DNA from 3 places in the Oceanobacillus sp. FSL W8-0428 genome. Region 1 is predicted to be linked to each of the others. Evidence: riboswitches for the same ligand, from Rfam matches in the RefSeq annotation. Region 1 holds a riboswitch; each other region holds the start of a gene.
The links. Region 1 has a riboswitch for S-adenosylmethionine ahead of MKY30_RS14780 (MetQ/NlpA family ABC transporter substrate-binding protein). Riboswitches for the same ligand answer to the same signal wherever they lie in the genome.

Region 1 (10,600 bases):
CCGCAAGAATCAACCTGCACGCTATCTACCAGCTGCTCTTTCTTTACAAGATCCCTGAATATCGCTTCTGCCATAGGGGAACGGCAAATATTACCTAAACAAACAAATAATACACGTACCAATCGTTTTTCACCCCATTCATCTCGCGTCGACTTAAAAAATAAGCTCTTCCCAATTAACACCCTAAACGGTATACAATAAGTTTAGGGTGTTTTGCTGTAACTCTATTATAAGCAACTTAGACCGATAAGCAAAGAGTTAATTGTAGAAAGTTGTTATCCTGCTTCCATTTTTGTCGAAAAGATACAGCCTTTAAAATACGCTCATATCCCAGCTGTTTGCAATATGACGGAGCAATTTAATTCCTGCAACACTATTTCCCTGCTTATCCAACGCCGGCCCAAACACACCAATACCGCAGCCATCTAAAAATGGCAAATCATTATTACGGACCCTTGGCGGTACAACTGCTAAAATACCGCCAGAAACACCACTTTTTGCTGGAATTCCGACATAGGAGGCAAATTTCCCGGAAGCATCATACATACCACATGTTAACATCAGAGATTTGGCAATTCGAGCTACGTTCTTAGGAATAATTATTTCTTCTGTATCAGGATGAATCCCATCGTTTGAAAGAACCAGGCCAATACGGGCCAAGTCATCGGTTGTAATATTAATAGAGCATTGTTTAAAATAAGTTTCCAATGTTACCCCTAAATCCGATTCCAAATATCCCTCTTCCAGCAAATAATAACCGATAGCTCGATTACGCATCGATGTATCTCGTTCAGAGACATAAACATCTACATCTATTTCAGGTCTGTAGCCAATTATTTTTTCCATTAAGTTAAATAGTGGCTCCAGCTTCTCATCTGATGTATTTCCATTTAATAAAGAAGATACTGTAATCGCTCCTGAATTTACCAAAGGATTAAAAGGGCGCTTCGGATTGTTAATCTGCAAATGCATAATGGAATTAAATGCTTCTCCAGTCGGCTCTACATCTACACGCTGCAAGATATAAGTTATTCCCCTATCAATACATGCAACAATAAAACTTAAAACCTTGGATATACTTTGAATGGAGAAGGAGTGATTTAAATCTCCTGAACGGATCTGCATTCCTCCCTTACCAATAATTGTAATACCTAAAGCATCAGGGTCTGCTTCCTCTAATTTCGGTATGTAATCAGCAACCTTCCCAGTGTCTGTTTGTTTCTTAAAAAAGGTCACCCAATTATCTACATATTCCTGGAGCCACTGTTTATTTTTTTCAGTATTTAAATTTACATATCCTTGTACCATGTATTGACACCCCGCTTCTATTATAATTGTACAGATAAATTTATGAATATCCTTATTTGAACTATACCCCATATAACAATTATTTACCCATTAACATATTTAATATTAATTATTTGTGTCTTAAAAAGAAATAATACTATTTAAAAACAAATAAAATTATAATAATTAAAAAAGTATTGACTTAAATGAGAATTTAGATTAAGTTATTACTTAATAATAAAATTGAATCCATATATCTCTTATCAAGAGTAGCTGAGGGACTGGCCCGTTGAAGCTCGGCAACCTTTTATGTTTATGCATAAAAAGGTGCTAAATCCTGCAAAACGATACGTTTTGGAAGATGAGAGAGGAAATTTGTACATTGGACAAGCCTCTCTTTCTTTAATTCGAAGTAAGAGAGGCTTTCTTTTTTTATTTAAAAACGAATATGAGGTGGAAAACATGAAGAAATTAGCATTATTATTTGTTATTTTATTATCCGGAATACTTGCTGCCTGCGGCAATAACGCGGAAAATGCTGAAGCACTCAGTGAAGATAAGCTTGTTGTCGGTGTTACTGCCGGGCCGCAGGAACAAATTTTAGAAGCTGCTGCAGAGGTAGCTGCAGAAGACGGTCTTGAGATAGAAATAAAAGTATTCTCTGATTATGTACTGCCAAATACAACGTTAGCTGAAGGTGATTTGGATGCAAACAGCTATCAGCATAAACCATTTTTAGATGAATTCAATGAAGACCATGATACAGATTTAGTACCAGTCCGAGAAACTATTTTAAATCCAATGGGGGTTTACTCAGAAACATATGATAATATTGATGATCTCCCTCAAGGCGCAACATTCGGGCTTCCTAATGATCCGTCTAATGGAAGCAGATCTCTATTTATTTTAGAAGAAGCAGGCCTAATTACACTGGATGAAGAAAACAAAGAAACTGCATCTATTCATGATGTTGTTGATAATCCGCTCGAGCTGGAATTTGTAGAATTAGACGCTGCACAGATTCCTAACCAATTAAGTGAAGTAGACGCTGCTGCGATTAATACGAACTTTGCTTTAGGGGCCGGAATCAGTCCAAAAGATGATGCTATCTTATTGGAATCCACAAACTCTCCATATGTAAACTACATTGTGGTCCGTGCGGAGAATCAAGATGATCCAGTCGTAGAAACACTGGTTAATGCTTATCAGTCTGATAAAGTAAAAGCATTTATTGAAGAAGAATTTGAAGGCTCCATTATCCCCGGCTGGGAGGATTAAAATATCTATTAACAACTAGCTGTATGACTCTTACTTCAAGAAAAAAGAAGTTATACCCATTTTAAGCGGGGGATGAAAAATAACTTCCCCCCAAATAAAGTTTCACATTACCTCTATCAATACATATCTGGATACTGACAAAAATAATATTTGCGAAGGGATTTATCTTGTATGTCTAATTATCTTTATATCGAAAGAAATGGCTCCATTGCAACCATTGTCATTAATCGGCCAGAAAAAAAGAACTGCTTCTCTCTGGAGATGTTCCGTCACCTTGAGGATTTATTAGATGAATTAAAAGAAGATCAAACAGTGAAGTTCCTTATCCTTCGAGGTGTTGATGATACTGCGTTTTCTGCCGGCGCAGATATTTCTGAATTTCTGGAAGTCCGCCTTCATGCTGAAAAAGCGAAAGCATATAACGATTTTGCACTTGGGGCTATTGAAAAGCTCTATCGCTTTCCCAGACCGACAGCAGCATTAATTCAAACACTTGCCATCGGTGGAGGACTCGAACTGGCTAATTCATGTGATTTTCGCTTTGCAACGCAAGGAAGCAAGCTTGGCATTACAGCAGCCAATATTGGAATTATTTACAATCTAACAAGCACCAAACGTCTATTTAATCTGGTTGGACCATCACAAGCGAAGAAATTACTTTATACAGCAGAATTAATTACGGCAGAAAAAGGCAAAGAAATCGGCCTTGTCGATTTTATCTGTAAACCTGATGAAATCGAGCAGGATGTTAATAAATTTGTAAAACGCGTGCTTCAAAAATCCCCTGTTGCCAATGCAGGAATTAAACAGGTCATCCAGGCAATTATTGATGGTGAAAATCAGGAAACAGAAGATATCGCAAATCTTGTCTTAGACTCTTACAGCTCAAATGATTACACAGAAGGCATTCAGGCTTTTTTAGAAAAACGGAAACCAGATTTTTCTTAATTAAGGGGTTTATATACAAAGGAGAGAAATATATTGGAACAAGCTCTTAAAGGAATGAAAGTCGTAGATTTATCTCAGGTTTTGGCTGGCCCTTATTGCACTATGGTATTAGGCGACATGGGAGCAGACGTTATTAAGGTGGAGAAATACCCGCTGGGTGATGATACACGGACAATGGGACCTTATATTAATGAAGAAAGCTATATGTACATGATGGTAAACCGCAATAAGCGGGGAATGTGTGTAAATTTAAAAACGGAAGCAGGATTAAAGGTTTTCTATGAACTGATTAAGGATGCAGATGTTCTCGTTGAAAATTACCGCCCCGGCGTTACGAAAAAGCTCGGTATTGATTATGGAACATTAAAAGAAATTAATTCAGATATTATCTATTGTTCTATCTCCGGCTATGGACAAACAGGTCCTTATCGTGATAAGGGCGGATTCGATATTATGGCACAGGGTCTTTCCGGTTTAATTGATATGACTGGTGATAAAGAAGGTAAACCTGCAAAAGTAGGTATCGCTATCCATGACATTGCTGCTGCAGAAACAGCCATTCAGTCCATTCTAGCAGCTTATATTCATCGGCTTAAAGGAGGAAAAGGACAATATATCGATATTTCCCTCGTCGATTCTGGGTTAGCATGGACTGTCTGGGAGGCTGCTGCCTTTTTTGGAAAAGGTGAAATTGCAACCCGTAATGGTACAGCACACCGTGTTTCAGCTCCTTATCAGGGATTCCAAACAAAGGATGGCTTCATCCTGATTGGTGCCGGAAATCAGAAGCTGTGGGAAAATCTATGTCAGCACGTTCTTCATAAACCTGAATGGATCAAAGAGGAGCGTTTCTTAACAAATAGTATTCGGGCAGAAAACGTAGAAGAATTAGAATCGGAGATTGAGAAAGTATTAACAACCAATACCTCTGATTATTGGTTAAATTTATTAGAAAAGCATGGAATTCCATCTGGTCCAATCTTATCATATGATCAGGCTCTCGGTAATGAACAGATTCAAGCCCGGGATATGATTTTAGATTATGAACACCCGGCAGGCGGTTCTATGAAAACACTTGGTTTTCCAGCCAAGTTTTCCGAAACTCCTGGCAGACTTCAAAAACCAGCCCCGCTTTTAGGCCAGCATAATAATGAAATTCTAGAAGAGCTCGGCTATAGCCTAGAGGATCTGGAGCAGTTAATGAATAATAATATCTTAAAAGTTAATCATATTAACGAAAAAGTAAATTCATAATAAAAAAACCTTCCCGTCTGGATGTACTCTCTTTTTTAAAAGATAGTTATTCCAGACGGGAAGGTTTTTTATTTAAACTATAAAGTTTATCAGCTTATTTTCCGATAAACATTTGTGTCCAGTAGTTACCGTCTTCTACGTAACCAATTCCAATATGAGTGAAATCACCGTTCATGATGTTTTCGCGGTGTCCCTCACTGTTCATCCATGCATCTACTACTTCTTCTGGGGACTGTTGCCCTTGAGCAATGTTTTCACCAGCAGTATTGTAATCAATACCGAAGCTTTGCATCATATCAAATGGAGAACCATAGTTTGGGCTATTGTGATCAAAATAGTTGTTTGCTTGCATATCCTTAGATTTCGCGCGGGCTACTTTGCTTAGCTCAGAATCTAATTCAAGTGGAGCAAGTCCTTGTTTTTCTCTTTCCTGGTTTGTTAAGTCAACTACTTCTTGTTCAAATTGACTAACATCACCATCTGCTTGCTGATCTTCTGTATTTTTCTCAGCTTCTTCTTTATTACCAGTCTCTTCTTGATTTGCTTGTTCAGAAGATTGGTTTTCTGCTGGTGCTTCTGCCTCAGCTTCAGCGTTTGGAGCAGCTTCTCCATTTATTAGATTAAAGCAATCGAAGCTACCTTGTTCAAATTGCTCATTATTTAATTCGTTCCAGCCCTGTCCATTAGCTGAGTAATAGACCTGCATAGAATTTTGAGGAGAAGCTCCATTATTTGCAGATGCTTCAGCATTAGAAACAAATGCTCCTCCGAATAATACAGTTGCTGACAACGCCGTAGCAATGCCTACTTTCTTAAACATGCACATACACTCCTTTGTTTTGTTGTTTTGTTTTGTGCAAAATGATCATAACACGGGTTTTCCTGTAATATTTGAAATAATTAAGGCAAGGTTTACCAGAGTCATTTCTAAGGGATTATTTTCTTGCTCTTAAACTTGTAAAAGCCTATCAAATCTACTATTCTAAATTGGGTATATTTCTCCTGTGTTGGAAATTAAACAATAGATAGGAAATCATTTCTATAAAACGAATATTGACAAGTTTCTACAGCAGGTCTAATGTTACATTATAAGCAAAATTGTAACGAAAATGTTACTTGATTTCATTTCTTTTATGTTTTATTTTATAGACTAGTTCTTTCTATATAATAAAGGGAGTTTAACACCCCCAAAAAAGCAATTATTTGATAGAATAGTATTCTAAGAAACTGAAATAAAATAGAAATGTGTAAGAAATGTATAAATGGAATAACAATATATGTTCAAAAGGCTGACAACAAGAACTAATTCATTAAATTTTGAACACTATTTAATACGGAAAAGTGTCGTATATTGTCTTTTCTGTCTACAATCGAAAATAAAAAATGTATTTATATGGAGGATTTTATATATGTTTTCAAGCGCTGAAATTGGAATTGATTTAGGAACTGCAAATATCTTGGTGTATTCAAAGTCAAAAGGAATTGTATTAAACGAGCCATGTGTAGTAGCAATCGATGTGAACACTAAGCAGGTGATGGCTGTGGGGACAGAGGCAAAAGAAATGGTTGGTAAGACACCAAAAAACATCATCCCGATCCGTCCTTTAAAAGATGGTGTTATCGCTGATTATGATGTTACTGCCCAATTACTGAAAGAATTGCTAAAAAAAGTAAGCAAAACACTGGGTATGTCTATGCGTAAACCGAATGTTATTGTATGTACCCCATCTGGCAGCACAAGTGTGGAAAGAAGAGCAATTCATAATGCTGTATCAAGCTACGGTGCGAAACAAGTTCATTTAATTGAAGAACCTGTTGCTGCAGCTATTGGAGCAGATCTGCCTGTAGATGAACCTTATGCAAATGTTATTGTGGATATCGGCGGTGGAACATCGGAAGTTGGTATTATTTCCTTTGGCGGAATTGTATCCTGCAATTCTGTGCGTACAGCCGGCGATAAAATGGATGAAGAAATTATCCAGCATATCCGTAAGCAATACAATATTTTAATCGGGGAACGTACTGCCGAAAATATTAAAATGGAAATTGGTTATGCACATCCAAACCACAAAGAAGTAACAATGGAAATTCGTGGCCGTGATATGGTTACAGGGCTTCCAAAAACGATTGAGGTTACTTCTACAGAGATTTATGCATCTCTAAAAGAATCCTTAGAACAAATCTTAGAAGCAATCCGTGCAACTCTGGAAGAATGCCCGCCTGAATTAAGTGGTGACATTGTTGATAATGGAATTGTTCTTACTGGTGGAGGTTCCCTACTGAACGGTATGCAGGAGTGGCTTGCTGAGGAGATCAGCGTCCCTGTTCATATGGCTCCAAGTCCATTAGAATCTGTAGCAATTGGAACTGGCCGTGCACTAAAAATGATTCATAAATTGCAAAAAGCAGCAAAATAGAACTTGTATTTTCTCTAGAGAATATATATAACGTTGTATACCAGTATTTGTTTTTAATTAATTTCATATATAATCTGCGGGGTTTTCCTGCACCCCACAGATTATCCAGCCTTTTAAAAATTTGATTTAAAAAGGCTTTTTAAAGATGCTTTAAAGAGCTGTTTCTATTCAAAAGAAATCAGACAATGAGTTCATCTGATTTCTTTTGTGATTCAGCTTCATATTTTAGTTTAAGTTGCAAAAAAAATTAATCCTCTTCCTTTTTTTAAAATTAACAATTAGGAAGCTTATTTGTCTTGATTTCTTATAAGATTTCTTTCACTTTATCAGGAAATAGTTGAGTGGTTCTCCATAGATATTTTTTCTTTTATGATTACTCCTCTTTTCGCCATTTCTCCGATATAAGCTTCACCCGGGATAATTTTCTCCGGTGGATAGACACCTTTTTTAGTAATTGTTCCATCAGCAATCATTTGGGCAGCAACAGAAATTGTATTTGCAGTAGCACGTGCCATCGCAGTTACCCCTGTTTGCTGATCTTTATATGTTGTCATTTCATATGTGAATTGTGTTTTCACTTGCTTATTATAGCCTGTAATGATAGCACGTAATAAAACGGCATCTTCTTTATCCTTTAAATCAACAATTGGGTCCAGTACCTTTAATAAAACCTTCCGAGGGCTGATTTGTATGCCATCTACGACTACTTCATAATTATTTCTGGTCAGGTTCAAATCTACTAGAAGCTTAAATTTTTCAGCATGCCCGGGATAGCGGATGGTTTTATACTCCAATGTCTCTAAAAAAGGGAAAGACTTTGTCAATGTCGATGTTCCACCTGACGTATGGAATGCTTCCAGTTCATCAAAATCATCAAATTCAATGGATTCAATTTCTGATAAAGAAGGTACAGTAATTAATTTATTTTCCCGGATAATCTCTGACGGATCAGTATAGTGGTCCAGTACGCCTTCCATGGAAAATACATGATTATATTTCAATGGATCCTCTGGATGAACAGGGATTCCACCAACAAACAATTGAATCGAGGCTGCTTTTTCTAATTTGCTGACTCCATAACCGGATAATATATTAATCATGCCTGGCGCAACGCCTAAATCAGGAATAATTGTTACACCTGCCGCTCTTGCCTCTCCTTCTAAATCTAGCACTTTATCCGTAATATGATCAATATGTCCGCCTAAATCAACAACAGAAGTTCCTACTTTGATACCTGTTTTGGCAACTACTTCATTAAAGGTATAAAATAGCGCATTCACAACAACATCAAAACGGCTCATAAAATCCGCAAGCTCATCTTCATTTTTCGCATTAACCTGGTAGGCCGTCATTAATGGGGATTGTAATTGATAACAAATATCCTGAGCTCGCTGTAAATCTATATCTGCTAGACCAATATCACTAATACCATCACTTCCTGCCAGATCTCTTGCCACTTCTTTTCCCATGAGACCGGTTCCTAATACACCTATTTTCATGCTAATTCCTCCTTTTCACTTACTGCTTTTAAAGGCACTTACAGTTTATGCATCTGTATCGATTTGGGCACGCTGCAGCTTCCCGCTATAATCGACATAGACTGCCTTCCACTCTGTAAAAACATCCAGTGCCTGTACACCGGAATCACGATGCCCATTTCCTGTCCCCTTTGTTCCTCCAAAGGGTAAATGAATCTCTGCACCTGTTGTTCCTGCATTTACATAAACAATTCCAGTATCTAAATCGCGCTGTGCTCTAAAAACACGATTAACATCCTGTGTAAAAATAGAACTGGACAAGCCGTATTTCACTTTATTATTTGCAGCGATAGCCTCATCAAAATCATTCACCTCGATAAGTGAAACTACCGGACCAAAAATTTCTTCCTGTGCAATCCGCATATCTATGGTGACATCTGAAAACAGTGTCGGTTCAAAATAAAAGCCATTCTCATAATTTTCCACTGTCAGCTGTTTACCACCTGTAACTAAATTTGCCCCTTCTTCTTTTCCGATCTCAATATATTTTAAAATCTTATCTAATCCGGCCTGATTAATAATTGGACCGACTTTAATATTTGGATTAAGTCCATCCCCTATGGTTAAATCTTTCATTGCCTTCAGCAGCCGGTTCTCCAGTTCTTTGCAGACATCTTTATGAACAATAACACGACTGCAGGCTGTACAGCGCTGTCCGCTCGTTCCAAAAGCGCTCCATAGAATTCCTTCCACTGCTAAATCTATATCAGCGTCTTCCATAACAATCACTGCATTTTTACCACCCATTTCCAGAGATACCTTTTTCAATTGTCTTCCGCACTCTGTTGCGACTTTCCTGCCTGTCTCATTGGAGCCGGTAAAAGAGATAACACGGATAGCTTCATGATTAATCATAGCCTGCCCGATTGTCGCTCCTGATCCATATACAACATTAATAACTCCTTTTGGCAATCCTGCTTCCTCAAATATTTTTGCTAATGCTTTTGCCATGAACGGCGTTTCTGAAGAAGGCTTCCAGATAACTGCATTTCCGGAAACAATAGCAGGAAATGACTTCCATGTTGCTATTGCAATCGGGAAATTCCACGGTGTAATAATTCCCACAACGCCAACCGGGCACCTCTGGCTCATCGCAAATTTATCCTTTAATTCAGATGGTGTGGTCTGCCCGAATAAACGCCTGCCCTCTCCAGCCATATAAAAAGCCATATCAATTCCTTCCTGGACTTCTCCACGCGCTTCCTCAATCACTTTTCCATTTTCTAATGTTAATAGTTGAGAGAGCCTTTCCTTCTGCTCTTTCATCTTTATTCCAACTTTATACAGCAGTTCAGCACGCTGAGGCGCAGGCACACGTGCCCACTCCTTTTGAGCGATGCGGGCGGATTCTGCAGCCATATCAATAGCTGTAGAATCAGAATTAGGAATTTCTGCAAGGACTTCTCCATTGGCTGGATTATAAACCTTTTCCTTATTAGAGACCTCTATCCATTCCCCATTAATAAAGTTTTTTAAGTTTTTCTCCTCTGATGTAAGCGTTATCATTTTAATTCCTCCTTGTCATTAAGTAATTACTACTTCCGGCACTGCTTTCCAACTATTAATTTCTATTCTTTCTAATACTAGTATAATGGAAGCTCAAATATGTTTACAACTATTTTCAAATAATATTCAGAAAATGGAAACAATATTGTTTCTGCAGGAATAAAAGCGCACTGAATGTAATTGTGTTTTATGTTATACTGAACATTGATTTTAATAGGAAGGATTTTACGAATATGGAAAAGAAGACAGAACAATGGTCAACAAGACTTGGATTTATTTTATCCTCTGCCGGTGCTGCAGTCGGTTTAGGTGCTATTTGGAAATTCCCGTATATGACTGGGATAAACGGTGGAGGAGCATTTTTCTTTATCT
Region 2 (10,600 bases), 1.5 Mb from region 1:
CATCTAATAATCCCTTCATCATCTGATCAGATACTGACATGCCGTACCTCCTTGACTATCTTGTAATATACTATAGTTGATTAAAAGGTAATTGTCAACTATCTTATATAAAAAGATAGTTGAGTTTTTTCTTTTACTTTAGGGATAGGTAAAGACGATAATAATGGTGTAATTCAAAGTAGCTGAAATTTTTATTTATAGATTTGAAGTGAAGGGGAAATGATAAATCCATTTACATAAGAAAAACCAAGAAAATCACTTGTTCTTTAAAACACTGGTGTTCTTGCCAAGGAGATGTCCGCTACGGGAAGCGTAGTGTATTTCTGGAGCGGCTATCTCCAGCATTTTTTATACTTTCTTACTCTTTAAAAAAAAGAAACCCGGGCATGCCCGGATTTCCTTTTAACAATTTACTTCAATTTATTCTGCAAATACCTTATGCCATTCTGCTTTATGTTCCAGTAATTCTTTTGCTAATTCTTTGGCACCTTCTAAGCTGTGGCTCGCAGCCCAGCCGCATTGAACTTCATTACATGCGGGAACTTCTTCAGCATTTAATACATCTTCTAAAGTTTTTTCTACTGTTTCCAGAAGTCCATCATAGTTGTCATCGTTTAAAATAGTTAAATAGAATCCAGTTTGGCAGCCCATTGGACTAAAATCTACTACCGTATCATGATGGTTTCTAATTAATTCAGCCATTAGATGCTCCAGTGAATGAAGTGCAGGCATATCCATATGTCCTTTATTCGGCTGTTTTAAACGCAGGTCATACTTATAGATAACATCTCCATTTGCACCTTTTGTTGTTCCAGCCAAACGGATATAGGGTGCTGCCACTTTTGTGTGATCCAGATTAAAACTTTCTACATTCATTGCTTTTACCATAATTGATACGCTCCTTCTTTTTTCTTTAGTTTAACATGTTATTCTTTATTTTTTTAGTTTCCAGCTTTTTTAAATCTGGGAAAGCCTATTAATATAGCAATGATACCACAAATTCCTAATGTCATTGGGTAAATAGAATAAGGTATGATGCTTACTGGTGAAATAGCTGCAAGACCGGCAGCCGCCAGCATTTGCCCTCCATAAGGAACGAGCCCTTGCCAGCAGCTTGAAAAGATATCCAGCAGACTGGCAGACTTTCGCGGGTCAACGTTATATTCATCGGCAATATTTTTTGCTAGTGGTCCAGTCATAATAATCGAAATGGTATTGTTTGCTGTTGCGATGTCGGCGGCACTTACTAACCCGGCAATACCAAATTCCGCTCCTTTTTTCGTTCTTATTCTGCTGGTTACAGTATTGAGCAGCCACTGAATACCACCATTATATTGGATGATGCCAATCATTCCGCCAATGAAAATAGCAACTAGTGCAATATCCTGCATGTTTAAGACCCCTTGAGAAACGGCTTGGATAAGTCCCGTTCCGGTAAAAGAACCATTGAGCAATCCAATAATACCGGCTAGAATAGTTCCTCCGAATAGAACAATGAGTACATTGATTCCGATAAGCGCACAAACTAATACAGCAATATAAGGCAAAACTTGAATAAATTCATAAGGATATTCACCAGCTAATTCAACGGAGCTCCCACGAGTGATAAACCAAAGAATAATAGATGTAACTATTGCTCCCGGTAAAATAATAAAAAAGTTTGTCTTAAATTTATCACTCATTTTTGTATGCTGTGTCCGTACGGCAGCGATGGTTGTATCTGAAATCATAGATAAATTGTCTCCGAACATTGCTCCACTGATTACTGTCCCCATTGCTAGTGCCAGTGGAATGCCGGTTTGCTCAGCAATACCTATGCCGATAGGGGTAAGTGCAGCAACAGTTCCCATAGAAGTCCCCATGGAAAGAGAGATAAAACAACCGACAATAAACAGGCCGACCATCAAATAATTACTTGGAATGAACGACAGCCCCATATTAACTGTTGATTCAACGGCACCCATTTCTGAAGCGGTCTGGGCAAATGCCCCAGCCAAAATAAAAATAACTACCATTAACATGATATTTGGATGTCCTGCACCTTTGGTGAATATCTCCAGCTTTGCAGTAAGTTTTTCTTTTCGATTCATTGCTAGTGCCGCAGCTGATGCAATAATGATAGCAACATTAATTGGCATGTTGGAAAAGTCGCCTGTGATTAATCCAGTGCCAATAAATAAAAGTACAAAAATAAGTAATGGTAAAAGCGCCAATAAGCTTCCTTTATTTTCTTGATTAGCCATTGAAATCCTCCTGATTTTTTATCTGTTTAAGATAATGGAATATAAAAAACGATTAGTTCATGGTCATACCGCCGGTAACATTTACTCCTTGCCCTGTCATATAATCCGAATAAGTGGACGCCAAAAAGATAACAACATTTGCAATATCCTGCGGAACCCCTGTTCTTCCTAAAGGGACCTGAGAATTATCCTCGAGTTCAATTGCCTCCGCATTAACTTTTCGAAGCTCACCGCCAATCGTTCTTTCTGTCCTCTTCATATCTGTTTCAACGATACCTGGGCAGACGGCGTTCACATTGATTTTATCCTTAGCCAGCTCTAGAGCAGCAACCTTGGTCATACCAAGAACAGCATGCTTTGAAGCGACATAGCTCCCCATAAGCCGGTATCCGTTTTTGCCGGCCTGTGAAGAAATATTGATAATTTTTCCGCCTTCTCCCTGCTGTTTAAGGGCATTAGCCGCCGCCTGCATACAGAGGTAGACTCCTTTTGCATTAACATCCATTGTTTTATCCCAATCATTTTCCTTTATATCAACAAAATAATCCATTGTAGAAATTCCAGCATTATTTACTAAGATATCTAATCTGCCAAAATGATCTATCACATGCTTGACCATATTGTCTATCTGATCACTTTTTGATACATCGGTGGCAATATATAAAACATTAGCTGCTGCATTTGCAGGCGCATCTATTTTGTCAGCTACAGCAACCTTTGCCCCGCAATCCAGAAGTGCCTCTACAATTGCCTTGCCAATTCCGTTAGCTCCACCAGTTACAATCGCAACCTTACCTGTTAAATCCATTGTGTACATCACGAACATTCCTTCCCTTCATTGCTGGAATAAAAAGCAAAATAAAAACCCCTTCTTAAATCAAAAGAAGAGGTAAAAATGAAATAAATTATTTTTCTCTTCCTATCTCTAAGCTTTGATGCTACTGGAATTGGCACAGTACTAATATAGTCCGCTGCCGAGGCTTCGAAGGGCCAGTCCCTCCACCTCTCTAGATAAGAAATTATATACTTATAGAATATGAATTTTGTAATTAATAGTAATAAGATACAAGAAATAAATTTGAAAGTCAATATTTGTTGTGGAATTACCTTTCCAATTTTGTTCTTTTCGAATACCCTGTTTAACTGTAGTTTAGAAGCAAATAGACCTTAAGGCTTAGACAAAGATATTTCTCAGGCTCATTACGGGGAAGTGCCAAAACCGATAAGATAAAGATACGATAACGAAAGGGGAAAAACAAAATGAAAAAATTCATGTTGTTTGTCGGAGGACTGATCGCGGTGCTTGTCCTTCTAGCAAATTTAGGTCCAATGGTATTACTGGCATTAAGCGTATGGCTACTATATATATGCTTTAAAAAATTTATGAGCACAGATTCAACTGCTGCAAAAGTAGGTTGGGCGATACTCGGATTAGTTGTAGTGAGCATTACATTCTCTAATATTTATGCTGTTTTAGGTGTTGCAGCGGCATATGCGCTTTACCTTATCTATAAAAATTGGAACACACCGGAAAGCTCTGTTGTCCACGAAATAAAAGAAGATGAAGACCCATTTACGAATTTTGAAAAACAGTGGGCGGAGTTAAACAAATAAAAATCATAAAAGGAGAGATTGATTATGTCAACAAATATTTTCACTCGAATGAAGGATACGATTTCAGCAGATTTACACACAATGATGGATAGAAAGGAGCAAAAGAATCCAATTGCTGCGCTTAATCATTATTTACGCCAAAGTGAACAGGAAAAAGAAAAAGTAAGAAAGCTGATTGACCGCCAATATAAATTAAAAGAAGAGTTTGCACGTGAGTATATGAAAGCACAGGAACTTGCGGATAAACGCTTAAATCAAGCACAAATCGCAGATCGTGCTCAGGAAGAGGAAATGCATGAATTTGCTCTAAAAGAGCATGAAGAATATCAAAACCGTGCAGATCGTATGAAAGCATCCAGAGAAGTAGCTATTACCGAGCTTGAAAACCTGGAGCAGAAATACGAAGAGATGAAGCACCGCTTAAAGGATATGCACCTGCGCCGTATGGAACTGATGGGACGTGAAAATATCGCAAAAGCGAATCATCAAATTAATCGGGTAGTGGAAGAGTCACCAGAAAAACCATTCTCTAAGTTTGCAGAAATGGAGCAGTATATTGAAAACCTGGAGTACAAAGTAAACAGCTCATACTATCGAAGCACGTTTGACAACAAAATTGCAGCAATTGAGAAGAATTTAGATGAAAAGGAAACAAACTAGAGCGCATAGACAGAAGCGAAAAAATTAAAAAGTGTTCTTAGCAGCTCAAACAGCACTCCCCTCATTGCCAATTGGTAATGAGGGGAGTGCCTATTTTGAAAACCAAAATAATTGCAGTATAAAAATTAATTAATAAAATTAGTATGGCGTACTTTCCAATCTTCCAGTTTAATAAACACCCAGAATCCATAGATACCTAATGTGATAATCGTTAAAAGCCACCATTTGATCCAGTTGCCGAAAAGGCCAACAGCTGAACCTGAAAAATGCATCCGTTTGCCATCAATAACTGTATGATTTATTCTCCAACCATAAATCATTGTAATTGACCACGGATAACAAATTCCTAGTGTAAAGACCGTCACTAATGTCCCAAGAATAACCCAGCCAATGAATTGAAGTAATCCACCATCAAAGAAGCTGGTTCTTCCTTTAAATGTTTCTACTCTCTCATTCTCCACCATTAACTCCCTGCTCTCTATGTAAATGATGCTGTATATTCTACCAGAAAATAGAAGGGATTATCGATACTTAATTGTATTGTAGTAGATTTTCTGTGGGAGTATTTGTAAAATAAAGACAATTCAAATGAAGGGAGTGTGCCATTGTTTACAACGCCCATCATTTTAGAAGAAAAAACAGACTACATGAAGCATGATCGGCTGACGAAAAAGCTCATACAAGAGTTTTTTGAGGAGTTCATCGAAGGCTTTTCCCCCGAACTTTACCCCTATATTGATTTCTCCAAGGTGACATTCCTTGAACAGGAAGTATACTTGGACTACATCAATGGCCGCAGGAAGGAAATAGATATTCTCGCTGAAGTAAAGCTGAATCACCAGGACAAAATCCTCCATATTCACACCGAAGCACAGTCAATTCATGAAGATGATTTCCCCGAAAGAATGTATCTCTATTTTTCTTACCTCTACGCCAAACACCGCAAACCGATTCAACCCATCGCCGTTTTGAGTTATACTAGAGAAAAAGAAGAACCGACTCAATTCCAAATTAATACACCTACACAAAACGTACTTCAATTTAATTTTTTACAATTACATTTAACCAAGAAAAAGTGGAAGGAATATATTCAATCAGACAACCCGGCGGTGGCAGCGTTACTCAGTCAAATGGGCTATGAAGAGCATGAACGTGCTTAGGTAAAGCTAGAATTTCTGCGCATGATTACCCGAATGAAAATAGATCCAGCCAAAACAACATTTTTATATGGATTTTTTGAGACTTATTTGAAGCTAAATAAAGAGGAGGAAGCGCAAATGATGGAGAAAATCGAAAACTTGCCGGAAGAGGAAAAAGAAATGGTACTTCATCTTCCTAATTCATATTTTGAGAAGGGGTTGGAAGAAGGAAAACAAGAAGGAAAGCGGGAAGGGATAGCAGAAGGCAGGAAAGAAGGTATACAAAAACGGAATCAGGAAGTAGCGTTGAAAATGATTGCAAGAGGAATGCCGATCAATGAGATAGCAGAAATCACAGAGCTGAGCAAAGAGGAAATTAAAAATCTTGCTGATAAATAGACGGGTATAGCTGAGCTAAAAAGTGAGCGACTCTAATAAGGAGTAATGCTTGCTTTTTCTTTTCTTATCTAAAAAAGTTAAACCGGCTAATTTCTTCAAAAGCTTTTATCAGATCGTCATAAGAGTGTTTAAAGTCACTATCCACCCATTTCATCAGAATATTCCACATTCCGCCCGCATTAAAAGCTAAAGCAAACTCCATATACGCTTCATTCATGGAGTAGGAAAATTTGTCTTTAGTCAGTCTGTGGATAGATGGTAAATGCTTATTAAAAGCCTTTAATAGCAAGCTGTCTAAATCATTTTTTCTAGTCAGCCGAATAAAGTCTATATGCTCTATCCAAAATGCGACAAAAATTTTGGATACTTTCCCCATGTCCATATTTTCTCCGGCTTCCAGTCTTCGCAGGTACTCCTGAGCCAAGGAATCAAGGTATTGTTCCAGTAAAGCTTGTTTGGAATCGAAATGACGATAAAAGGTACTTCGATCTAAATTTGCTTTTTCAGCAATTTCCTTAATAGAGATTTTATGATATGGCTTTTCTTCCAAAAGAGACAAAAGCGCCTCTATCAGCCATTTCTGGGATCTGATGGCAGAGGGGTTGTTACTTGTATGCGTCATCTTGGCTCACTCCTCTTTGTAAATCCAACAAATAAAGGCGGTTTGTAGGACTTATCGAGATTGTATTGCTAATTCGCTAATGCTAGTATACGATAACCTTAAAAATGCAACAAATGTTGCACTTATTTCAGGAAAAAAGAAGAAGGTTTTCATGGAGACAGGCAGATTTTACAAATATCTAAAAAAGGAGAAAGGGTATGGCAAAACTGATCAGTAAAGGTATTGTAAAAGCAGCGGGAATGATGAAAATGGATAACCGAATCAACTATTTTAAAGTGGACCCGGCAGCATTGGAAACGATTATGGATGCTGAGAAATATGTACGGAAAACCTCCATTGACAGGAAGCTGAAGGAGCTTATTAAAATCAGGGTTTCACAAATTAATGGATGCTCTTATTGCTTGAATATGCATACGAGGGCAGCCAAAAAGTTAAAAGTCTCTGATGAAAAGATAGATATTTTGAAGAATTGGAGAGAAGCAGAGACCTTTACAAAAGAGGAAAAGGCGGCATTGGCATTGGCCGAAAATATGACACTGGTTTCGGAAAACGGTGTCAGTGATGAACTATATGGACAGGTGAGAGAACATTTCAGTGAAAAAGAATATGTGGAACTGGTAATGGTTATTATTCAAATTAATACGTGGAACAGGTTGTCCATTGCGATGGGGAATCATGCTGAGGTATAAGGAAATGAATACAGCATGTAGTACAAGAGGCTAAATGATGAAGAATCTCAGTTCCACTTACTTGATATTTCAATTTATCAGCTGTTTCGTATAAAATGAAATGTAAAAAGGGAGGAAGACAAATGCATTTTCAGTTTGACCACCTTGTTCATTTTGTTGATAGTCCGGAAGAAGCCAGAGAGGCGTTGAAGGAGCTTGGCCTCCATGCTGTTGATGGCGGAAAGCATGATAATGGCGGAACATACAACGCGCTCAGTTATTTTGATTTAAGCTATATCGAGCTGATTGGAGTGTTTGATAAGCATTTAGCTGATCAGCCTGCTGAAAAATACAGCCTGGGGTATACCTTTCAAAAAGATAATTATGCATCAGGTTTATCACGAATTGCATTAAGGTCCCGCAATCTTGAGAAGGAAGCTGAACGATTGAAATCACTTGGTCTGGAGGTAATTGGTCCTGTTCCTCTTGGCAGAAAAAGACCCGACGGCAGTATGATAAGCTGGAAGCTGCTATTTGCCGGGGATCCGGAGGAAGAGCTGGCCTGGCCATTCTTTATTGAATGGGAAGAAGCAGACGAAGAACGCAGGCAAGGCTTAAAAGAGCAAGGAACGATTTTCGTTCATAAAAGGGGAGCTCTTTCGCTGGCATCTGTCGGAATTGCTGTGAAAGAGGCGAAATCTATAATAGAAAAATGGTCAGCTTATTTAAATTTGGAGCAGGGAGAATCCTTTATCGATGAAGCTTTATGTGCAACAGGATACCGTTTGAAGCTGAAAGGCGGAGATATTATATTTTATGAACCCAATGGAGTGGGAATGGTTGCTGATACATTGAAGCGGAGAGGAGAGAAACCTTTTCTTGTCAATTTTTCAGGAGGAAGCACTCAAGAACAATTTGAAGTAAAGAATGCTTTGTACCGATTTATTTAAATTGCTGCTCAGCTGGCTTAATCTAATATACAGATTAATGTGTTTAACGAAGTATAACCTCTCATATTCTGGGGTTATTTTTTTTGGAACGGAGAGTGTGAGGATTTGATTTCTAATTTAATTATATAAACAAAAAATTTTTTGATTAGTCTTAAATCAGGTACGGTTTACTGTCTTTTGGCTATTGAAAAGGTTCTGTTACATAATATTTTAGCATTTTCTTATCTGAAATATGGTACAGTAATATAAATGGTATTTCTAAGAAAAATTAATGTTTACAATTCCTAGAGGTAAAGTTATAATTGAGTCGTTATTCATTATATAAACAGATTTTATAGTTTCTAAATTATACATATATAGAAAGGATGTACTCTAATTTTTCAGGATTTTAACTGGATTTGAAAAATCTGTTTCCATTTTTTTATGAGTCAAAATGAAACAGAGACAGCGAAGAATAGATGTGGGATGGGGAAGCTTGTTGAAAAGAATAAGATACATATAAGGGGGCACGATCAGTGAAAAAGAATCAATGGTACAATAACCAGATATTTCCTTGGTTATTGCCGATTGTTATTGTGATTTTATGGCAGGTGCTTGGCCAGCTAAATCTAATTAAATCCACTATGCTGCCGACGCCATTTGAGGTGGTTGAAGCAGGAATCCGCTTATTTCAAACAGGAGAACTGCAGGAGAATGTGTACATTAGTACGAAGCGTGCTGTAATCGGCTTTGCGATAGGCGGTGCAATCGGCTTTCTGCTCGGTTTATTTAATGGAACGATTCTGTTTTTTGAAAAATTGACGGATACCTCTATTCAAATGATACGGACTATTCCGCATTTAGCGCTTATTCCGCTAGTAATTTTATGGTTTGGAATTGGAGAGAGTGCTAAAATATTTCTTGTTGCGGCTGGGGTTATGTTTCCCATCTATATCAATACGTTTAGCGGTATCAAAAATGTAGATCGTAAATTAATTGAGATGGGAAAAGTATATGGTATGTCGAAATGGCAATTGTTCACCAATATCATTTTGCCTGGTGCGATGCCCAATATTCTGGTCGGGATTCGCTATGCGCTCGGAGTAACATGGATTTCTTTAATTGTGGCGGAAACCATTGGCGCTGAAGGAGGAATAGGATATATGGCGACAACAGCCCGTGAATTTATGCAGATGGATGTTGTTGTGCTGACGATTGTGCTTTATGCGATTTTAGGAAAGCTGTCCGACTTTATTGCGAAACTCTGTGAACAGCGTTTGCTGAAATGGAACCCAGCTTACCGGAAGAATTAACTGACAGGGACAGTTTGGAGGGGTTAGATGTTTGGTATTGAGTTACAAAGTGTAGGGAAAAGTTTTGGTAATAACGTGGTTCTGAGAGACATTAATTTATCCATACCCAAACGAAGTTTCACAGCGATAGTAGGAAAAAGCGGCTGCGGGAAAAGTACATTGTTAAGAGTGATTGCCGGATTAGAAAATGTGACAAGCGGTTCTTTAGCTTATACGGGTGAAGAAGCAAAGAAATCAAATATACGTATTATGTTTCAGGACGACCGTCTTCTCCCCTGGAAAAGTATTTTAAAGAATGTCGCTATTGGCGGCGTGGGTATGAAGGAAGCAGAAGAAGCATTAGAAAAAGTAGGATTAGACGGTAAAAAAGATGCCTGGCCGGATGAATTATCCGGCGGACAGAAGCAGCGTGTAGCCCTTGCAAGAGCGTTAGCCAGTAAACCCGATGTTTTATTATTTGATGAACCCTTGGGGGCGCTGGATGCGTTAACACGGATGGAGATGCAGCATTTAATTGAAGGACTGTGGCAGGAACAAAAATTCACTTCTATTTTGGTGACACATGATGTATCCGAGGCAGTACACTTAGCGGATCGTGTTATTGTGCTGGATGAGGGCGGCATTCAAATGGATAAGCAGATAGATTTACCGAGGCAGCGGGAACGGGATGAAAAGTTTACAAGCTATGAAAAAAATATACTGGATAAAATCGTAGGGGGATAAAGAATGAAGAAATTACTCTTTGCACTTATTATATTTAGTTTAGCAGCTGTAACGGCAGCTTGTGGCAATGATCCGGCTTCAGATGCGGCTGAAGATGTTGAGACGATTCGGTTAGGTTATCAAAAAGGGAATACAATGAATCTGTTAAAAGCGCGTGGAACCTTAGATGAAGCACTAAATGAAGCCGGATACAATGTGGAATGGAGAGAATTTTCGATGGGCGCACCGCTTATCGAAGCATTAAATACAAATAATATTGATTTTGGTCATTCTTCAGATGTACATAGTGT
Region 3 (10,600 bases), 910 kb from region 1:
CGCAGTTTCGCAGATGAGATAGAACAGTCCGTCGGGCAAATAGATATTGATGAAGGGTTGGATGAATTTATTACAAGCGTGAACACAATGGCAGACAATTATAATCAATTTCATGAAGGTCTGCTGAGCTATACAAATGGAGTGAATGAACTCAGCACTTCCTATGCAGATATTCATGGTGGAATTAGTGGAGCAGCAACAGGAGCAAATGAACTTGCTGCGGGAACGGATGAATTACAGGATGGAACCAGCCAGCTGTATGATGCAACACAAAATATTCCTGATGAAATGCAGGAGGAAATCGATAAAATGATTTCTCAATATGATAAATCAGATTTTGATCCAGTATCTTTCGTATCTGAAGAAAATAATGATATGACAAACTCTGTTCAATTTGTTATTCAAACAGATAGTATTCAGCCGGAAGAAGATACTGCTGAAGTAGAAGAGGAAGAAGAAAGTGAAGGATTTTGGGAAAGGTTAATGAATTTATTTTAGTAGGGAACAAAAAATGATCCAGAGCGCAAACTCTATGTTTAAAACATAAAGTTTGCGCTCTTCTTATATGAAATAGTAGTGGTTAATAAATGAAAAAAGTAAAATAAATAGATAGATCTGGAGATTTTTCCGAGGAGGGGTAGTTTTAAATGATGCAGGTAGAAATCATAAATTTTGTACCAAAGTTTATTTCTTTTTATGAAGCAGTCAGGCACGAGAAAGAGGAGGAAGTTATTTGGCAGATCTGGAAGGAGAGGTATGGCTTTGCAGCAGTTCCTCCAGGTGAAGAAGGACAAATTATTGCCAGGGATATGCTAAGAAAAGCCTGGCCAAAGTATGAAGCAGATATAGAGCAAATAAAGCGATTTGATCCAGAGAAAATTCAAATGGAGAAAGCGTTAGAAGAAGTGAAAAGGCTATTGGGGTGCACTATCCTTGTACCATTCAATGTGTACTTATTTATAGGTTTTTTCGAGGGGAACCCATTTGCGGCACCATTAAAAGACGGAAAAGCAGCTCTTGCCTGGCCGGTTGAAGTGGAATTTTCAGAAATACTGCTCAGGCATGAGTTGACACATCTTGTTCATAACAAAATGGATTCTACAATTAGATGAAGATCCTCCATCACATATCGTAACTCCTGCTTTGCATAAAAATAGAGAGCAAATCAGAGATACCTTTCGAGATAAAAAAGGCTATGCTAAGTCAGATACACCGGAAGAATTAGCTTCATTTGCAAGAGAACAGCTGAGACAGGATTTCTTATCGGCAGATGTAGGTATCACTGGTTGTAACTTTGCGATTGCTGAATCTGGTTCTGTAACGTTAGTAACGAATGAAGGAAATGCAGAGATGATTACTTCCCTTCCGGATACACAAATCAGTGTAATGGGAATGGAGCGCCTTGTTCCAACCTGGGAGGATATGGAAGTATTAGTCAGTTTATTGACGAGAGCAGCAGTCGGGCAAAAGCTGACCAGCTATATTACAACAATCACAGGAACCCGCATAGAGGAAGAAATAGATGGGCCGGACGATTATCACCTGGTTATTGTTGATAATGGGCGCTCTAAAATTTTGGGAACAGAATTTCAATCCGCACTGCATTGTATTCGTTGTGCTGCTTGTATTAATGTCTGCCCAGTTTACCGCCATATCGGCGGACATGCTTATAACTCTATCTACCCAGGGCCGATTGGAGCTGTATTGACACCGCTGCTGGATGGCTATGAGGATCATAAAGAAATGCCATATGCTTCCTCCTTATGTGCAGCCTGTATAGAAGCCTGTCCGGTAAAAATCCCATTACACGAGCATTTAATCCGTCATCGCGAAATTATTGTAGAAGAAGAAAAGAAATCACCTGTTTCAGAAAAAATCATGATGAAGGGCTTTGCACAATGGGCATCGAATCCGGCTGCATATAAATTAAGCACAAAAGTAGCGAGAACAGCATTAAAGCCATGGACAAAGGACGAGTATGTTGAAAACGGTCCTGGTCCATTAAAAGGATGGACAGATGTCCGTGACTTCCCTGCACCTGCCAAGCAATCCTTCCGTAGGTGGTGGAATAAACGTCAAAAAGGAGGAGAAGCATAATGGCTATTCAAAATCGTGACTCCTTTTTAAGTAATTTGGCTGCAAACCTTGGCCGTCCGCAAAAAAGAGAAGCTGTGATAAGACCGGAATATAGTGTTCAGCCACAGCGTGAGGTTTTTAAAGATTATTCTACAGAACAGCTTATCGAAGTGTTAAAAGAGCATTGTAAAGTCATTCATACAGATTTTGTACGTACAGATAAAAGTGATTTGCAGGCGGCTTTGGTAAAGGTTTTGGAAGGATACGAGGCAACTTCTATTATTGCATCGAATGATAAGCGTAATCAGGAATACGGGTTGGACAAGACTTATGAAGAACTCTCAAAAGAAATGGATATCCATTTGTGGGATGCGAGACTTGGTAAGGAAAACCAGGTTATTGCGGAAAGAACAGATGTAGGAATTTCTTTTAGCGATATTACCCTTGCAGAATCAGGAACTGTTGCATTAATGACAAATAAGGATAATGGCAGATCCATCAGTCTGATGCCGAAATGTTATATTGCTATTATTCCTAAAGAAACCATTGTGCCTAGAATGACGCAGGCAGCAAGTAAGATTCACAAGGACAATGAAAATGGTACTATTCCTCCTTCCAGTATTTGTTTTGTTACAGGACCGAGTAATAGTGCTGATATTGAAATGAATCTGATTGTTGGTGTCCACGGACCGGTTAAAGTAACATATATTGTAGTAAATTAATAAGGTTGGATTTTCATAGACAAAAGCTTCCCCACGACTTGGCTGGAGAAGCTTTTTTCGTTCTAATTACAGCTCTTTATAAGAAATTAAATCAATATGCTTTTCGTTTAATTGTTCCTTGACACGAATATCCGTCAGCATAGCAGCCTCCTGTGTCCGGGGAATCAACAGTGAAGAATGATTTAAAATATAATCATCTAAATAACCAGGATGAAAAATGAGCATGTCCACGCCATCTTCATGCAGGTTATCCAGCATTTTTTGCAAAGAATGATAAGGGTTATAATCTGCCTGCATACTTTCCATCATCAGATATACCTTCGTATCATTTACCATAATAAAGGAATCATTACTAGTAAGATCATTTGGGTTGGATCCTGCCGGTAACCCAGAATAAGTTAATCCATGTACCTCCGCAAAATGCTCTAATGCTTTAAAAAAGTTATCGCTTGCAATAGCATGACCTTCAAAATAATCCGGTTTCTTGCCGAATAATTCGATGAACTTATCATATTGTGCTTCAATTTCAATCAGTGCTTCTTCGAATACAACAAAATCTTCTTTGGCAGTACGATATTCTTTAGAGGATCTAAAATAACCATTTTCCGATACTAAAGACGGAATTTTTTCCGGATCAGCCAAAGGTCTGCCGGCGCAGATATTTGTATGCTGGCCGAAAGCAACAGGCTCCGCCTGGATTAAAGCTACTCCATGCTGTGTGGCAGGCATATTCACCATGACACCGACACTGGAAATTAAGCCATCCTTGACAGATTTTTCAATACCGTAATTTACTGCTTCCGAATACCCTAAATCATCAGCTCTAAACAGTACTTTTTTCTTCATAATTATCACTACCAATCTTTTTATCAATTCTTTTATCTTTAGTATATACGTTACGATAGCCATGACAACAAATCCAATTAAACAGCTGATATTTTATATCTAAATTAATAATAAAAATTAGAATTATCATTACAAAAATTCTAAAAAAACGTTATAATTAGGAAAAAGTGGTCCTGTCTAAAGACCTAATTTGAAACATGGATCGTAGTATAAATTAACTTTTTATTTATTTTGAGAAATTTATTTTTTTACAGGTTCTATAAAAAATACAGAAATTGGTTTTTTTTATGACTTGAAATTTTTCTCGGATAAATTACATAAAATGAATGGATGGACAGTTAAGCATATGAAGAAAAGGGGCTAATTCTTATGAATGAACAAATTTATACGGAATTTTGGGATGGTCAGATGCTGGAGATTTTAACATCAGATAAAAAAATTTATTTTACTCAGCTTATACGGCATGAAACTGAATTGCTGATTCAAAGACCTGCAAATAAACAGAATGTACCCATGCTTATTGAAAATGACATGGATGTTACCGTTTATTTTCATGATGATGAAAAAGGACTGTGCAGTTTTGGCTCAAGAATAAATCGTCACGATAATGGGAAAATAATAATGACGAAACCATCGAGGGATTCAATAAAAGTAGTACAAAGAAGGCAATTTTTCCGAGTGAAGGCAGCTGTAGAAATGACTTTGATATTACCTTCTGCTGAAGGTTCAGATGAAGAAGGCGATAAGCTGAATGTTACTACCCATGATATCAGCGGGGGCGGAGCAGCTTTTCTTTCCGATTCTAAAATATTGGAAGAAGGAGACGCGGTGAAAGGTGTATTATACTTGAAGACAGATACTGAACAGAATAAAGTAGAATTTAAAGGGAAAATTGTTAACGTTATGAAACAGCATAATCAATTTTACAAAACTGCTTTACAGTTTATCAATATGAGAGAAGGAGCAAGGTCAAAGATTGTAAAGTTTTGTATCGTTAAACAAATTGAATTTCGTAATAAAGTCAAGGAATAGTCAGCAGATTAATGAGAAATAAACAAAAAAATTAGAATAGAAATATTAAATTTTTATATGAAAAGAAGGAATTTCTTAATTTTATGTCGAATATATAGCAAAGGATATAAGGAGGTAGATTTATGTCAGAAAAAGTTGGATCAATTAACCAAGACTTGGATGTGTATGTTGCGCAAAAAGAAGATATGAAGTCCATACTCCGGCTGTTAAAGGGTGTCACCACATGGTTAAAGAAAAGCCGTTTAAAACAGTGGGAGTTCCTTGATCAGGACGAGGAAGATCCAGAAGTAAGACAGTCTATTGAAGACGGGTCTACCTTTGTTGTGAAAGAAGGAGACAATATTATTGCTACATTTACATTAAACGAAATGCAGACTCCTTGGGATAAGAATATTTGGGGGCAATCCAGTGAGGATGCATTTTATATGCATCGCCTGTCAGTAGATCATGATCATATTGGACGGGGGCTCGGAAAACCGATTGTCGAATGGATGGAAGCTTATACAAAAACGCAGGGAATGCGCCGGATTCGTTTAGACTGTGTGGAAAGCAATAAAAAACTTAATCAAATTTATAGGGGTTTTGGCTATGATTATAAAGGAACCAATCATGACCATTGCAGGTATGAAAAAATTTTATAATTTGTGATAGCTGCTCTTTATCCTCTATATAATCATCTTCAGTGATTCGATTTAAATTATCTTCAAAAGGATTTTTTCAAGATATTAATTCTGACGGTATACCTTATCATATTTTAAATTTGAATAAGGTTGCTGTCAGGAACTACATAGTTTTGCCAATAACAAGCATGTTTTCAATAGATATGCTTTTTTATGTTTTAAAGGGTCTATTTGAACATGAATTTAGAGTAGCACTATATGTTGGAGAGGAAGTAAAGCAATGAAACAAAATAAATACGATGATAATCATTTTTTTCAAGCATACTCAGAAATGGACCGGTCTAAGAAAGGGCTGGAAGCAGCCGGAGAGTGGCATATATTAAAAGAAATGCTGCCAGACTTCAAAGGGAAAAATGTTTTAGATTTAGGCTGCGGATTTGGCTGGCACAGCCGCTATGCCAGAGAACAGGGAGCAGAATCTGTAATAGGAACTGATATATCTGAACGAATGCTCACACATGCAAAAGAACTGACCAATGATCCCGGTATTACGTATCTGCATCAGGCTATCGAGGATGTGGATTTCCCTGAAGAATCTATGGATATTGTTATCAGTTCACTCGCGCTTCATTATATCGAATCATTTGATAGTGTTTGTGAAAAGGTATATGCGATTTTAAAGCCGGGTGGAAGCTTTGTCTTTTCTGTAGAGCATCCTATTTTTACCGCAAGAAAAGAACAGGACTGGATTTATGATAAAACGGGTAAGGAGCCTTTACATTGGCCGGTGGATAATTACCAGATAGAAGGGAAACGGGAAGCGTCCTTTTTAAATGAAACGGTGACAAAGTATCATCGTACTGTGTCTACATTTATGAATGGTTTATCGCAGGCTGGATTTGAGATCTTGCGAGTGGAAGAATCCGTGCCTTCTGAGGAGATGCTTAAGAAGATACCTGAAATGAAGCATGAATTGCGCCGGCCGATGTTTTTAATGATTGCAGCAGAGAAAAAGGAGAAAAGCTAGAAAGCACTTTTGGCTTTTACTTAATGGAAAATGACAGTAAAGAAGTTACGGTGAGGCTCTTTTGGAAAAGTTATTTTAAATCTATTAAATAATAATGAAAGACTGGTCTACTATAGGTCAATGCTTAGAATAATATCTTAGCATTGGCCTATTTTAATGCAGGGGAAATTAAATTAATCTTTAAGCAAGGACTTTTCTATCTATAAAGTGGGGAAGATATTGGTGCACTTCCTTAGCTGCACTGCAGGCAGCCATAACATTAAAAATTTCAAAAGTTTAAAAATAAGGATTGACATTCCCAAAAATAGTATGTAAACTAATAAACACAATTAAACCACTCGGAATAATATCTTATCTAGAGAGGCGGAGGGACTGGCCCGAAGAAGCCTCGGCAACAGACTTACGCAAGTACTGTGCCAATTCCTGCAAGTGTTTAGCTTGATAGATAAGAAGAGTAAGTGAACCATATTGTTTCAACCCTTTTCTTATTTAGAGGTGGGATTTTTGTTTTTTTAATTGCTGATTGGGCTACCAAAGGCATGTGTGTTTGAGCTCATGATTTGAGAGATTTCGCAATGTGGAAAACAGAAGTTTAATGAATTTATTTATTTTTCATGACATTTCTTAAATAGGGGGGAGCTGGCTTGGGAAAGATTGATGATGTAAAATTGAACCATATTTTAAAAGCATTGAAAGAACTGGAATATGGTTCAGTAGTTATTACCGTGCATGACGGAAAAATTACGCAAATAGATACGACCGAGAAGAAGCGTTTTTCCTTAGTGAAAAATCATTCTTAAAAAATTAATATTATGTATGCCCATTAGACAACTAAAGGCATCTTCCATTTCGATAATATATGTTATCGGATGAAAGATGCCTTTTTATTTTTATAAAACTGTTTAAGGGTGTTCCTGTAAAAGTACCATGAAGTTCAGGTTTCTAAAATTATACTAAATACGAATATACAAAAATGAATGGAAAGGATGAAATAGATGAGTGAGATTGTCGTACTATCAGGAAGTCCCTCTGAAGTATCACGTTCAAATGCAGTTTTAAGGTATATCGGATCCACACTTGAGGAAAAGGGTTTTTCAGTAACACATATATCTGTCAGAGATGTACCCCAGGACGTATTATTTAATGGGGAATTTAACAGTCTTGTTATTCAAAGAATAACTTCTCTTATCAAAGAAGCAAAAGGAGTTATCGTTGGAACACCTGTTTATAAATCTTCTTATTCCGGGATTTTAAAGGCTTTAGTAGACTTATTGCCGCAGGATGTATTGGAGGATAAGACGGTCTTGCCATTAATGACAGGAGGGAGCTCCTCTCACTTACTGGCGATGGAATATACATTAAAACCGTTGCTGGCTTCTTTAAAGGGAATGAATTTAAAAGGTGTGTATTTTGTTGATAGTCAGATTGATAAAAGAAATACTGCTAATCCTATTGTACACACAAATGCGCTGGAGCGATTAACGAAGCAGGTAGAGTATTTTACAAAATCAATTAGTAAAAAACAGATGAAAATCTTACTATAAAAATATTTTTAAAAATTATGAATTATAGGATGTGTAAACAGAAAGGAGAAGAGCAATGAGTTTTGAAGAGCAAGATACACCGAATTTTAATACAGTTGCACAGCATGGAGGCCAGGAATCAGATTCATTAACGCATGCAAGGGCAGTGCCGATTTACCAGACAACATCTTATGAGTTTGAAAGTCCGGATCATGCTGCTTCTCTTTTTCAGATGCAGAAAGAAGGATATATCTATTCTCGTAACGCGAATCCAACCAATCGTGTTTTAGAAAAAAGATTAGCCGGTTTAGAAGGCGGGGTTGATGCCTTTGCTGTTTCTTCCGGACAATCCGCCATCACAATAGCTTTATTAACACTTGCCAAAGCAGGGGAGGAGATTGTAACAACAAATGCATTATACGGTGGAACATATAATCTTTTCTCAGAAACATTTTCACGCTTTGGAGTAAAGGCTCGTTTTGTAGATGGCACAGATATTGAGGAAGTAAGAGGTGCAATAAATGAAAAGACAAAAGCTGTTTTTACAGAGTCAATCGGTAATCCGGGCTTACAGATTGCTGATATAAAAGCACTTAGCAAGGCTGCTCATGACCATGGCATTCCACTAGTTGTTGATGCCACTTTCACTACGCCATACTTACAAAAGCCAATCGATTACGGAGCAGATATTGTCATTCATTCTGTCACGAAATTTATTGGCGGAAACGGAACAGCGATTGGCGGAATTATAATTGATGCCGGAAGCTTTGATTGGGGTAATGGAAACTTCCCTGAATTTACAACTCCAAACAGAGCTTTAAATAATCAATCGTATGTTGAACTGCCCAGCGCAAGTCCGTTTATTGCGAAGGCCCGCTTTGAACTCGGGCATAACCTTGGGACGGCGTTATCCCCTTTTCATGGCTGGTTATTTATTCAGGGATTACAGTCATTATCTGTTCGAATGAGACAGCATGTTGAAAATGCTCAGGAGGTTGCTGAATATTTAGCGAATCATCATCTCATTGCATGGGTGAATTATCCAACGTTAGAAGGGGATTCACAGTATGAACTTGCGAAAATCTATTTGCCAAAAGGGGCAGGATCTATTTTTACATTTGGAGTAATAGGTGGATATGAATCTGCGAAAATCTTTATCAACTCTGTGAAATTACTTTCTCATGTGGCGAACGTTGGTGATTCCAAAACACTTGTAATTCATCCGGCGAGTACAACACATGCAAGGTTATCACCTGAAGAAAAGCTCACAGCAGGAGTTGAAGAAGAACAAATTCGATTATCAATAGGGCTGGAAGATGTTGAGGATATCAAAGCGGATATCGACCAAGCATTACAGAAAAGCGTTGAAGCCAGTTTCGTAGAGGAAGTAAATCCATTTAATTAAACAAGGAGAGGAAAACATGCTTATTGCTGTTGTACTAAACGAAATAAAATTAATTGTACCCATTGTTGAAGGGGAAACGATCCGTATCTTTGACTCTGAGAAAAGCACATATAAAGATTTTGAAAATCCGGCAATTCATCTAAAAGAAGGAAGACGAGGGGCAGCTTTAAAATTTGCTGAAGAAAAAGGTGCAACAGCATTTGTCTCGCCTCCACAAACATTCTGTGAATTATCCTATGAGAAGGCGAAACATGATGGAATCCGATTTTTTCAATTGGAGCAAACCATTTCATATGAACAATTTGTAAAAAAGCTTACATCTAATCAATTGGGCAGTCAAACAGAATTACCGGAAAATGAGATTGCTCCAAGCTTTTAATAAGAGGGATACAAAGGAGGAAACGCAGTGGCTCAAAATGCAGGTGTTGAGTTACACATTAATCAACTGGAGAAATCATACGGTCACTTAGCGGTTTTACGAAAGATTGATTTAAATATCAAGTCTGGTGAATTTGTGGCCATTGTTGGAAAGAGCGGATGCGGCAAAAGTACATTGCTTAGACATATTTCTGGGCTTGAAAAGGCAACTGCGGGAGGAATTAAACAGAACCAGCATGCATTAAAAGGGTTAAATGACCAGGCACGTATCATGTTTCAGGATGCAAGATTACTGCCATGGCTGTCGGTTCTGGAAAATACAGGTGTAGGATTAGGGTTAGAAAAAGGCTGGAAGAATCGCGCATACTGGGCTCTACAGCAGGTTGGCCTGGAGCAAAGAGCACAGGATTGGCCGGCTATTTTATCAGGCGGACAAAAACAACGCATTGCTCTGGCGAGAGCGTTGGCATCAAATCCGAAGTTAATGCTTTTAGATGAACCATTAGGGGCACTCGATGCGCTGACAAGAATGGAAATGCAGTCGCTTATAGAAGACCTTTGGCTGGAGCAGCAATTTACGGCAATTCTTGTTACCCATGATATGAATGAAGCCATTACACTTGCAGATCGCGTTATTTTAATTGAGGAGGGCGCGGTAAAGCTGGATTTACTTGTGGATTTACAGCGGCCAAGAAATCGATTAAATCCGGCTTTTGCGGAATTGGAAGAAGAATTACTGGCGAATGTTCTTGGAAAAGAACGACTTCATCAGTATGAACCCAGATTAAGAAAAGTGGAGAGTAAGTAACTGTATTAGTAAGGAACAGGGCTACGTCCCTTAAAAATACAATTGGAGGGTTTAAAATGGTTGAATTTATCACAATGGCGCCTACTTCCGGTGATGGGGAATACGTAGGAGCGGTAAACAACAATTCATCACGGAGAAAAGTTGATGCATGGTCAGGAACGGA

Region 2: it holds a riboswitch for S-adenosylmethionine, as region 1 does, so the genes downstream of both, MKY30_RS07345 (SDR family NAD(P)-dependent oxidoreductase) here and MKY30_RS14780 (MetQ/NlpA family ABC transporter substrate-binding protein) in region 1, are expected to answer to the same signal.
Region 3: it holds a riboswitch for S-adenosylmethionine, as region 1 does, so the genes downstream of both, MKY30_RS10250 (YezD family protein) here and MKY30_RS14780 (MetQ/NlpA family ABC transporter substrate-binding protein) in region 1, are expected to answer to the same signal.

Annotation. Positions count from the first base shown of each region.
Region 1 is NZ_JBBORB010000001.1:3,099,837-3,110,436, reverse strand. It holds gene MKY30_RS14790 (low molecular weight protein-tyrosine-phosphatase) at 1-122, opposite strand, end outside; gene MKY30_RS14785 (glutaminase) at 313-1,308, opposite strand; SAM riboswitch class I at 1,545-1,655, shown strand; gene MKY30_RS14780 (MetQ/NlpA family ABC transporter substrate-binding protein) at 1,750-2,565, shown strand; gene MKY30_RS14775 (enoyl-CoA hydratase/isomerase family protein) at 2,737-3,513, shown strand; gene MKY30_RS14770 (CaiB/BaiF CoA transferase family protein) at 3,547-4,767, shown strand; gene MKY30_RS14765 (CAP domain-containing protein) at 4,862-5,587, opposite strand; gene mreBH (rod-share determining protein MreBH) at 6,177-7,184, shown strand; gene MKY30_RS14755 (saccharopine dehydrogenase family protein) at 7,511-8,683, opposite strand; gene MKY30_RS14750 (aldehyde dehydrogenase family protein) at 8,729-10,228, opposite strand; gene MKY30_RS14745 (sodium-dependent transporter) at 10,462-10,600, shown strand, end outside.
Region 2 is NZ_JBBORB010000001.1:1,615,735-1,626,334, forward strand. It holds gene MKY30_RS07330 (PadR family transcriptional regulator) at 1-40, opposite strand, end outside; gene MKY30_RS07335 (S-ribosylhomocysteine lyase) at 421-888, opposite strand; gene MKY30_RS07340 (Na+/H+ antiporter NhaC family protein) at 942-2,243, opposite strand; gene MKY30_RS07345 (SDR family NAD(P)-dependent oxidoreductase) at 2,296-3,060, opposite strand; SAM riboswitch class I at 3,160-3,261, opposite strand; gene MKY30_RS07350 (lmo0954 family membrane protein) at 3,504-3,857, shown strand; gene MKY30_RS07355 (PspA/IM30 family protein) at 3,882-4,517, shown strand; gene MKY30_RS07360 (DUF898 family protein) at 4,643-4,981, opposite strand; gene MKY30_RS07365 (hypothetical protein) at 5,123-5,677, shown strand; gene MKY30_RS07370 (helix-turn-helix domain-containing protein) at 5,795-6,055, shown strand; gene MKY30_RS07375 (TetR family transcriptional regulator) at 6,120-6,677, opposite strand; gene MKY30_RS07380 (carboxymuconolactone decarboxylase family protein) at 6,926-7,366, shown strand; gene MKY30_RS07385 (VOC family protein) at 7,489-8,295, shown strand; gene MKY30_RS07390 (ABC transporter permease subunit) at 8,811-9,587, shown strand; gene MKY30_RS07395 (ABC transporter ATP-binding protein) at 9,615-10,310, shown strand; gene MKY30_RS07400 (aliphatic sulfonate ABC transporter substrate-binding protein) at 10,314-10,600, shown strand, end outside.
Region 3 is NZ_JBBORB010000001.1:2,192,175-2,202,774, forward strand. It holds gene MKY30_RS10210 (YhgE/Pip domain-containing protein) at 1-498, shown strand, start outside; gene MKY30_RS10215 (hypothetical protein) at 648-1,112, shown strand; partial or broken gene MKY30_RS10220 (LutB/LldF family L-lactate oxidation iron-sulfur protein) at 1,090-2,097, shown strand; gene MKY30_RS10225 (LUD domain-containing protein) at 2,097-2,798, shown strand; gene MKY30_RS10230 (ChbG/HpnK family deacetylase) at 2,865-3,707, opposite strand; gene MKY30_RS10235 (flagellar brake protein) at 4,014-4,676, shown strand; gene MKY30_RS10240 (GNAT family N-acetyltransferase) at 4,799-5,317, shown strand; gene MKY30_RS10245 (class I SAM-dependent methyltransferase) at 5,577-6,323, shown strand; SAM riboswitch class I at 6,672-6,775, shown strand; gene MKY30_RS10250 (YezD family protein) at 6,977-7,123, shown strand; gene ssuE (NADPH-dependent FMN reductase) at 7,319-7,867, shown strand; gene MKY30_RS10260 (O-acetylhomoserine aminocarboxypropyltransferase/cysteine synthase family protein) at 7,923-9,251, shown strand; gene MKY30_RS10265 (hypothetical protein) at 9,268-9,630, shown strand; gene MKY30_RS10270 (ATP-binding cassette domain-containing protein) at 9,658-10,437, shown strand; gene MKY30_RS10275 (LLM class flavin-dependent oxidoreductase) at 10,494-10,600, shown strand, end outside.